One region of the Tigheibacillus halophilus genome, then DNA from elsewhere that is predicted to be linked to it. Evidence: riboswitches for the same ligand, from Rfam matches in the RefSeq annotation. Region 1 holds a riboswitch; the other holds the start of a gene.
The links. Region 1 has a riboswitch for cyclic di-GMP ahead of sinI (DNA-binding anti-repressor SinI). Riboswitches for the same ligand answer to the same signal wherever they lie in the genome.
Positions count from the first base shown of each region.

Region 2: linked by a shared signal. The riboswitch ahead of ACFSMW_RS11180 (hypothetical protein) and the one ahead of sinI (DNA-binding anti-repressor SinI) in region 1 are both predicted to bind cyclic di-GMP.

Region 1 is NZ_JBHUIZ010000003.1:1,058,534-1,063,276, reverse strand. It holds gene ACFSMW_RS05960 (LysM peptidoglycan-binding domain-containing protein) at 1-789, shown strand, start outside; gene ACFSMW_RS05955 (YiiX/YebB-like N1pC/P60 family cysteine hydrolase) at 1,023-1,586, shown strand; gene ACFSMW_RS05950 (hypothetical protein) at 1,636-1,962, shown strand; gene sinI (DNA-binding anti-repressor SinI) at 2,064-2,183, opposite strand; cyclic di-GMP riboswitch class I at 2,195-2,277, opposite strand; gene ACFSMW_RS05940 (hypothetical protein) at 2,965-3,138, shown strand; gene ACFSMW_RS05935 (hypothetical protein) at 3,215-3,535, shown strand; gene ACFSMW_RS05930 (hypothetical protein) at 3,612-3,758, opposite strand; gene ACFSMW_RS05925 (twin-arginine translocase TatA/TatE family subunit) at 3,790-3,978, opposite strand; gene ACFSMW_RS05920 (hypothetical protein) at 4,393-4,641, shown strand; gene ACFSMW_RS05915 (YhjD family protein) at 4,638-4,743, opposite strand, start outside.
Region 2 is NZ_JBHUIZ010000010.1:28,234-32,976, reverse strand. It holds gene ACFSMW_RS11190 (restriction endonuclease subunit S) at 1-72, shown strand, start outside; gene ACFSMW_RS11185 (reverse transcriptase domain-containing protein) at 521-1,864, shown strand; gene ACFSMW_RS11180 (hypothetical protein) at 2,296-2,568, opposite strand; cyclic di-GMP riboswitch class I at 2,600-2,682, opposite strand; gene ACFSMW_RS11175 (CBO0543 family protein) at 2,952-3,518, opposite strand; gene ACFSMW_RS11170 (CBO0543 family protein) at 3,515-4,033, opposite strand; partial or broken gene ACFSMW_RS11165 (GNAT family N-acetyltransferase) at 4,151-4,417, shown strand; gene ACFSMW_RS11160 (hypothetical protein) at 4,552-4,743, shown strand, end outside.

The DNA.
Region 1 (4,743 bases):
TATGTCAAAACCTTAAAAGCAACCTTAAAGGATTATAAGGTGGGTATGTATGGCTCTTTTGATGTCATCCAAGCTGTTAAAGGCTTATGCGACTATTATTGGCAAACCTATGCTTGGAGTGGTGGCAGAATTGCTGGTTTCATCCACATGCACCAATACCAAAATGACATTGTTGTAGCTGGTGTTGCCATTGATAGAAACGATATTAAGAAAGCGCCTGGAGCGTGGAGCGAGATTGTCCAACATGTAGACAAACCTAAAACACAAACCGGTTCGAAGCAAGTAAGCAATAAAATTACTGGTGCCACATATACGGTAAAGTCTGGTGATACCTTAAGCGAGATAGCTGCAAGGTCTGGCGTTAGTGTGGCCAACCTGGTTAAGTGGAATAGGATTAAGAATAAAAATGTTATCAAGGTAGGACAAAAATTGAAGTTGAAAGCAAAGAAAGCAGCTTCAAAACCTGCTGCCAAAGCATCAACTTATATAATCAAATCGGGAGACACGCTGTCCGGTATTGCCAAAAAGTATGGAACTACTGTTAACAAGCTGGTCAGCTTAAATGGCATTAAGAATGCAAATAAGATATACGCTGGTCAAAAAATAAAAGTAACCGGATCTTCACCCAAGAAGAAAGCAACGGCTAAGAAATATCATGTGGTAAAGTCAGGAGATACAGTGTCGGGGCTGGCTGCTAAGTATGGCAGCACACAAGCACAGATAAAATCTTGGAATAAACTTTCCGACGTGAATTTGATAAAGATTGGTCAAAAATTAAGAGTGAAATAAAATAGCCCTCACATGAGTGAGGGCTCACCATTCAAAGGGCAAAAAATAAGCGAGCTAATACGTGCTTTTAGACTATTTTTTTCATGATGGATTCCATCATCATTGACTTTCCCAATATACAGTTTCTATTTTATATGTTATATTTTGATTTGTGAGAAAAAATAATGTTCCTAGAAAAACAGAAAGGAGAGCAGAAAATCTATCTATATTATTAAGAGAAGGAGTCTAAAATAATGGGAAAAAGAATTCTTTTGTTTTGTGTGGTTTTTTTGTCATGTTTTGTTACCCCTGCATTGGCATATAATTACCCCAATGGCACAGAAGCAAAACCTGGCGATATATTGGTGACAAGTGATACATCATCAAGCGGTATTTTAGGACATGCAGGGATTGTGGTGGATAAAAATAGATACCTAGAAACTAAAGGTCCAGGATATTTTCCTAAAATCTATAATTTGAAATCTTGGTTCTCAGATCGAAGCACCACTAAAGTTGTGAGAATTGGCAACGTAAAAGCAGCTAGAGATGCAGCTTCTTTTGCTAAAACATGGGATGGTGCGAAAGTTCCATATAAAATAACTAATAATTTATTAGATAACCATTACACGTATTGCTCTAAACTTGTTTGGCAAATTTATGCATTACATACACAAGGGATTTTTCCAGTAGAAGCTGCTATGGAAGGCAAACTTACAATTTGGCCACCGTATAACTTTTTAAACAGTAGAGTATATCTTTCGTCCGCGAAGCCTAAATTGGTATATAAAAAAGGTCTAATTGGTAAGGGAGATTTATAACAAGTTCTTTTAAGCTAACTTGATACAAACAAAAAATTCAGGTGATAAAATGAAAAAGACATTAGTTGCAATTTTAGCAATTATTCTCTTAGTGTTCAGTATACGGAGCGGTTATCTTCTAATTTTTTATGGTAATCCAAAAAAAATTAATGATGTAGAAAACATTATGTTAAACTATCTAAAAGAAGAAAAAGGCTATCAAGATAAAGATATCATATCAGTAAAAGGTAACTATAACTTTAAGGAACCCCATGGAGAAAAATATGGTGGCAGAGTTGTGTTGCGAACTGAAAACAAATTACAAAGCTACGAATATAAAATAAAAAAACATAAAGTTTTTGAATACGAAAAGATACCGTTTTATAGAAGAAACTAATACCCTAGAAATAAAAGTAATGCTGTTCTTTTATATTCTGTTAAAATGCTTATTCGGTTCTGCTATTGATGGAATAGAACAAGCCTTCACATCTGTGGGGGCTATCCTTCATTGTGATTGTATAACTTCTCTTTTAAAAACTCTCTTACACCCTCTTTATTCAACCCTAATTGTTTCGCAGTAATAATGAGTTCCATCCATTCAGCGTCTAACTTCTGCATGTTCACTCCTATTCTGCAGCCCAGCCATCATAGCGTGTTCCTTAGACCTGTGACTTTGAGTCACGTCCTTTCAGTCGATTTGTTTTTAATGTTTTATGTACCAGCTTGATTATAATGCTTTAGATCTATGCTTTGTAAGGATATTCTCTCGACAAGGTTCGTGGTCAAGCATCTGCATCAATTCCGCAATAACATCCTTCGCGTATTTATAATCATTGGAGTGGAATGTTTGATTCATGCAGGAATTCATCGCTAAATGTCGAATATAGTTATTGAGGATAAAAGTGATATAGGGTTATTCAATTAACGGGCTAGATTGTATAAGGGTTAGAAAGGAAAGGTCGAAAGGAAAAATGAACAGAAAAGCATTTAACATAATCGGATGGATTCTACTTTTAGTAATTGGGATTTCTTAGATTGCATTTAGTTATGCAAGTTGGTACTTGTTGTTACTTCCATTGTCTTATATATGCTTTTCAATTAGTGATGGTAGCATAAAAAAATTAAGAAAACTCACGATATCACAAGTCATTTTGATCTTATTTGCGTTGGCGGTCTCGGTGGTATTGTGTTTGGTTTAATTCAATTAGCGAATTATGTGATTAATGATAAGTTACATCTGACAGGAGTAATTAAGACATTCAGCCAAATAGTTGCTATTATTATCTCATTATTAAGTTTACTTTTGGCAGCATTGTATATAAGATATACAGTAAATTAAATACTAATAATTCGTAAACAGGGCAGATTATTGAACAGTGTTTAATGGGGAGGCGAAACCATGAAGAGTTTGCTATTGACCATTGGTATTATTGTGACCATTGGTTTTGGCGGATCATTTTTAATTCGCTTAATACGAGATTCGGCTTTTTATATTTCTTATTTCCTAGGAGGAGTTATAGGTATTATTATTTTAATCATTGGGATGTTCGCAACAGGTAAAAGAAAATCTTAAACAATCGGGAGCATTTGCTGCATATCAGTATTCAAGAATTGGGCCATTTTATGGCATAAGTAAAAGGGGAAATGAGATGAACTTAATCAAAACGAAACAATTTTTTGTGTTTTTATCGCTGTTATGTGCAATAGGCGTATTTTTAATGAGTAGTGCATTTCAAAGTATGGCATACTGGGGAAATGATTTGACTTGGTATTGGGTTGGAGTTGCTTTCACTTATTTTATTTGGTTGATGGGTATAGTTTTCATAGTCGTAGCAATTACTAGGAAAGTAAACGTGAAAGGAAATTTAATATTTGGACTGTCAATGTTGGGGATAGCGACATTTATTATATTAATTTGTGGTTTTCTTTGGACTACCTTTGTTATAATTGCAGGAATGTCTGGAATATGACCTTTTCAACTATCGGGCGCAATTGTTTAATAAAAGTAAAAAAGCCCTCACTCATGTAGGGGCTTTCACTTCTACCTTAACTCGCTACTCCAGAGAACACAATTCCGGCTATAACAAGTCCCGCAAACAAAGCAATTACAAAAAAATTAGCTGTAAAAGAATCACTTTTGTCAAGTTGGTCTTTTTCATTGATGTGTTTATCCAATTGTTTGTTTTCCTTCATTCTAATCCCTCCCCATTCCTGATTCCTGTCATTAGCCTTTTGAATCATTATCGTCATTATCTTTTTTCTCATCGCTCATTATTTGCTGTGCTGATTTTTTAAACTCTGATAATGCTTGTCCTACAGACTTGCCAATCTCCGGAAGTTTACTTGGTCCAAAGACGATTAATGCAACTACCAAGATCAAAATAAGCCCAGGTACACCAATATTTGAAAGCATGAAATTTTATCTCCTTCAATATGAGTATCTTTATTATAACGAGAGTATTACGTAATTTATTTTATCATAAAATGTTATTTATATGTAATTGTGGTCCAAGTATTATCAGTTTCCAATAGCATATATTGTTTGTTACAATTAAAAAATAAGGAATGGCAATTATTATTCTAATCTCGGTGGGTTTATTAATTGGCAGGATAAAATCACGAAATTAATTAGCCCTTGGTGCTGCGGCTGCATGCTGATATTAAAAGGTGAGGTGTCAACTTTTCTCTGTAATCTATCGAAAAATAGATTGATTGAAAACCCAACAGTGTTGTTCTCCATCTTTTTTTACAATTAAATAATTACTTTTTTTGTAAAATATGCTAATCTTATAGGTGATTAATTCTGTTAAATTAAAGGAGAATTTCTATGTTGTACAGAGCATTTAATTTCGGTCTTAAACTAAGTATTTCTGGTTTTTTTATGATCTTTTTAGCTAGGATTGTATCTGATGCTGTTCTTTCTGGTGTGGAAACGGACATTAATGATTTTTTTGGTATTTTTAGCGGAAGTGCATATATTATACCTTTTTTGTTTCTAATCATTGGATTGCCGTTTGTTGTTATTATTCCTTTGATATGGCTTTATAGATGGGCAAATAAAAAAACCTTTGATTAAGAAACGGGCGCGATTGTTGAATAAAAATAAACCGAAAAGCCCTCAGGCCTGTGGGGCTCCCCGTCCTTCTGCATCAATTTTCCAATAACATCCTTTGTATGT
Region 2 (4,743 bases), on a different contig from region 1:
CTCGAAGAACAAAAACGCATTGTGAATGAAATTGAAGAAATGCAACCATATACAAAGCAATTGATTAAGTAAAGGGTTATTTAAGTTTTGTTATTGGATATGCTAATGAAAAAGTAGGTATTATTGATTTCTATTTTGTATTGGTAGTTTAATGAAAAAAACCCAAGTCTATGATATTATATAATTGCCTGTTAATACTAGATTAGCAGAATACAATGTTTGAAACTTTCAATTATCACATGGCAATAATACTGTAAATGTTGCGTTGAGGATATTTCAATAATTAATAATTGAAACATCCACCGGAGAGAGAATGTAATTAACGTTTCCATATATTCACTCCTATCATGGTTAATTGAATTATTATTAACATTGTACCAGATTAGTTTATAATACCCCTTAGCATATTACACAAAAGAAATGGCCAATAGTGTAATGATTATGGCTGGTGTGCAGAAGGAACATTTTAATACAGAGGCTAGGTCTGAGGTTCCTTCCGCTCAAAAAAAGAGGCGATAAAATGCTTAATGAAGAAATAATAAAAAGAAATTTCCAGAAAAAGAAATACCTTCATTTTGATAAACGAATTGAATTTAAAAAGGTAGAAGACTATGTGTGTAATAGTGAAAACATTAGAACGCATAGTTTTTTACCTTTTATTCATTATGTGGATGAAACAGAGAGATTTACTGATGAGCCCAATCCAGAATTAGAAAATCGTCCAATTAAGAAAAAGCCCAGAGATATAATGTATGCAGGTCATCTAGACAATTACATATATAAGTATTACACCCTAGAACTTTATAAATCATATAATAATTGGATGAAAAATCATAAAATTGATCAATGTGCAACTGCATACAGAGATAATAAAAGAAACAAATCAAATATTGACTTTTCGGCAGAAGTTATAAATTCAATAATTAGTAATAAAGAGGCGTATATTCTAGTAGGGGACTTTACCAAATTTTTTGATAAAATTGATCATAAAATACTAAAGAAGAATTTAATTCGTGTCCTTGGCGGGAATGAATTAACAAAAGATTGGTATAACATATTTCGGTCAATCACAAAGTACGGCTACTATGAAAAAGATGAGATAAACAATATTCTTGGCTCGGATAACCATTTAAGAAAAAAAGGACAGTTTAGCTATTTTAAAAGTGTTAATCAGTTTCGAAAATTTCAGCGTAAAAAAAAGACGAACTATAATGAGAATAAATATGGAATACCGCAGGGGACTGCGCTTAGTGGTGTATTTGCAAATGTGTATGCAATCGAATTTGATTTAGAAATGAATAAAATAGTCGAGGAGTATAATGGACTATATAGAAGATATTCGGATGACTTTATAATAGTATTACCCAAGAAAATTTCATATGATAAATTTAATAAGATTACACAACAAATATTTGATTTTGCAGAGAAGAATAAAATCGTTATCCAGGATGAAAAGACTAATAGCTACGAATATTTCAGTGAGACTATAATTAATTTAATATCTGGAAAAAACTCACATTTAGATTACTTGGGATTTTTGTTTGATGGTAACACAGTGAAAATAAGAGGGAAAAGTCCTTATAAGTTTTATAGGAATGCTTCAATTATAATTAATAGGGCAAGACGTATACAATACAAAAAAGGATTAAAAAAAATACCTTATAGAAAAAGGATTTATCAGTTGTACACAGACATGGGGGCTGAACGTAAGCCTTATGGGAATTTCATATCATATGCAAAGAATGCACAAAGAATCTTTGATGATGTTTCGCCTAAAACGGATAATAAAATGTTGAGGCAAATAAAGAACAGAAAAGGAAAACTTGAAAAGAAAATGGGACTAAGAATTCATACAAAAATATAATTTTGTTTATAGGATAACTATAAAAGCAAGGCGTATGAAATAGATATTGCATGACTATCATGTAATTGTCAATGGAGTTTTACTATTGAGTTAATATCCTTATCCTTAAAAAAAGTATGCCTAATTTTGTTTCAATTGCTTTATAAAATCTGTGGATAAGTAGGCGTAACATACAAGTAGCATACAAAATCACCCGTAACCATTGATTCTACTACCTCCCTCAGTTCTCAAAACGTTAATATATCAACAGTTGAAGCCCTTATTCCATCTTTTGAAAAGGGCTTTTTTACTACTCAAAAATAGGCTCGTGACCATATTTAATTAATTTTCATGTATTCTTTGAATGTATTTGCTGTTTTTGTAGCAACAGATTGAGTGACGTGTGTATAAACGTTCATAGTGGTTTCTATTTCATTGTGGCTCAATCTATCCTACACTTCTTTGATTGATGCACCAGCTTCAAAAAGTATTGATGCATGAGTATGCCGTAGTCCGTGCACGGTAATCTTCCTTAGCTTATGTTTCTTAATGAAACTTTTCAATCCATCGTTTGGTGCTGCCAATCGTATAGGGCGTAGATCTCCCCTCGTTAACACATATTTGATTTTATCCCGAATTCCATCGGATAGGAATGCTTCTTTTTGCCTTACCTTCCATTTTTTCAACAGCCTAATTGTTTCGCAGTAATAATGAGCTCCATCCATTCAGCTTCTAACTTCTGCATGTTCACTCCTATTCTGCAGCCCAGCCATCATAGCGTTTGCCTTAGACCTGTGACTTTGCGTCACGACCTTTCAGTAGATTGGCCTATAATGTTTTATGTACCTAGCTTGATTATAATGCTTTAAATCTATACTTTGTAAGGCTATTCTTTCGACAAAGTTCGCGGTCAAGCATTCTGCATCAATTCCGCAACGATATCCTTCGATTTTTTATAATCATTGGAGTGGAATATTTGAATCATGCAGGAACTCCCCATTGAATGTAGAATATAGTATTGAGGGTAAAAGTGATATAAGGTTATCCAGATTGGAGCATATGAAAAGCCCAACCTAAAGGAATAAGTTAGGCTTCCGTTTATTTAAGGTTACTGTCTGGCATTATTCTGACAGGTTTTCGTTTTCTGTAAAACCCATTTCAGACCAATAGAAAACGCAATATAAATAGGCAGCGAATAAACATATTTCCAACTATGAAGAATGTATATGCCCATCCAAACGAAAAGTGGTTCAACAAGAAAAGTACCAAATAATGCAACAAAAATAGTTGCAACTATATACGGTTTCCATCTGGGAATAAATTGATAAAGAAACATGTTTATAATGGGTAATAGTGTAAGGTCAATGGTGATCTGCGGAAGTATCATTTGCACTACATTAAATCCATACGTCCACAAAACAAAGCTACTACCTATCAAATCTAGAGTTAATACAATGACCATAGACAGAAGTCCAACAGAAGAAATCTCCACCAGTCTTTTTTTATCAACTAATTTCCACCAAATAAACCAAGGTACAATACTGATAATAATTAGAAACCACCAATTGAAAGAAAATAGTACATGTTCCATCCAGTATGCGTAATTTGTCTCGTACAGGCTTCTTTGTGATTTCATGACATCTTGTATATCGACAGTCTTTGTGATTTGTATCATAAACGATCCTCCACTGGAATGTTCCAAGGGATTTTGAAGTAATAAATTATCAAAACAGTAAATACAAACGTCAACAAATAAGCAAACAGCGGTCTCTTATAATGTAAACGAAACATCAAAAACATCATGATAACAAAAAGCAATGACCACCCCAAATTCCACCCATGTTCATAAGTAATCAGGTTAAACAAACTACCAACCCATTCAGCACCAATGTAAATAAAAATCCATTTCAAATTATGGTAAATTTGTCCTTTCAAGTATTCTGGATAACGAGATAGAAATAAAATTGTCGTACATGGAAAAACAATAAATGTATATAACATATTTATGATGGGGACAGGAAGTCCAATATCGGATTCCATTTTCCATAAATGATAACCCGCGGTAAAAAAGAGATATAATAAATTCATTGTTGCTATGTATAACATTGTTGTGTGATATCGATAAAAACGCTCCCAATTCCAAAACTTCCATGAAGCAACGACAGCCCAGATAGTAATAGCAATGTGCATAGTTATTAATTCCTTCAATTGAATTTACTTTAGCGTGGTTAATTCTAGCATATAGTCTTATTCTAACCAATAAGGTCTTTTTAATGATCTACTATATCCGGGCGCAAATGTTGAATAAAATGTATTATTGATATAGGAGATAAGGATTACTGGAGCAAAGGCTATGGACGGGAGGCATTTAAGCTATTATTGGATTTCGCTTTCAAAGAGTTAAATTTGCATAAGGTATATCTACGTGTGTTTTCTTTCAATGATCGGGCAATAAAATTGTATCAGAGGCATGGGTTTGTTGAAGAAGGAAAATTGGAAGAACAGCTTTATCGAAATGGAAAGTGGCATGACATCATTTTTATGGGACTTTTAAAAAGAAACTACAAAGAATAAATTCATTACATATTCCCGCAATCGGAGCGCGATTGTCCAACAAATGTATTCAAGAAAAAGGCCATTATGTTGGTTAAAAGATAGCATAAAAAATCCCTTGTTTTATGAATAATAACTATACAAGGGGTGATAAGGTGAATTATCTACGAGTTATTATTTACTTGTGTATGTTAGGATTTTTGATATACCCTCAAATATCATTTGCTGAAACAAACGGGGATGTACCATTTTTAATTAACAATGGTAAGTGCCCTAACTCACAAAATTTGGGACATGTGAGTTCAGATAAAGGGCTTAAAAATTTACTAAATACGATTATTCCCGAG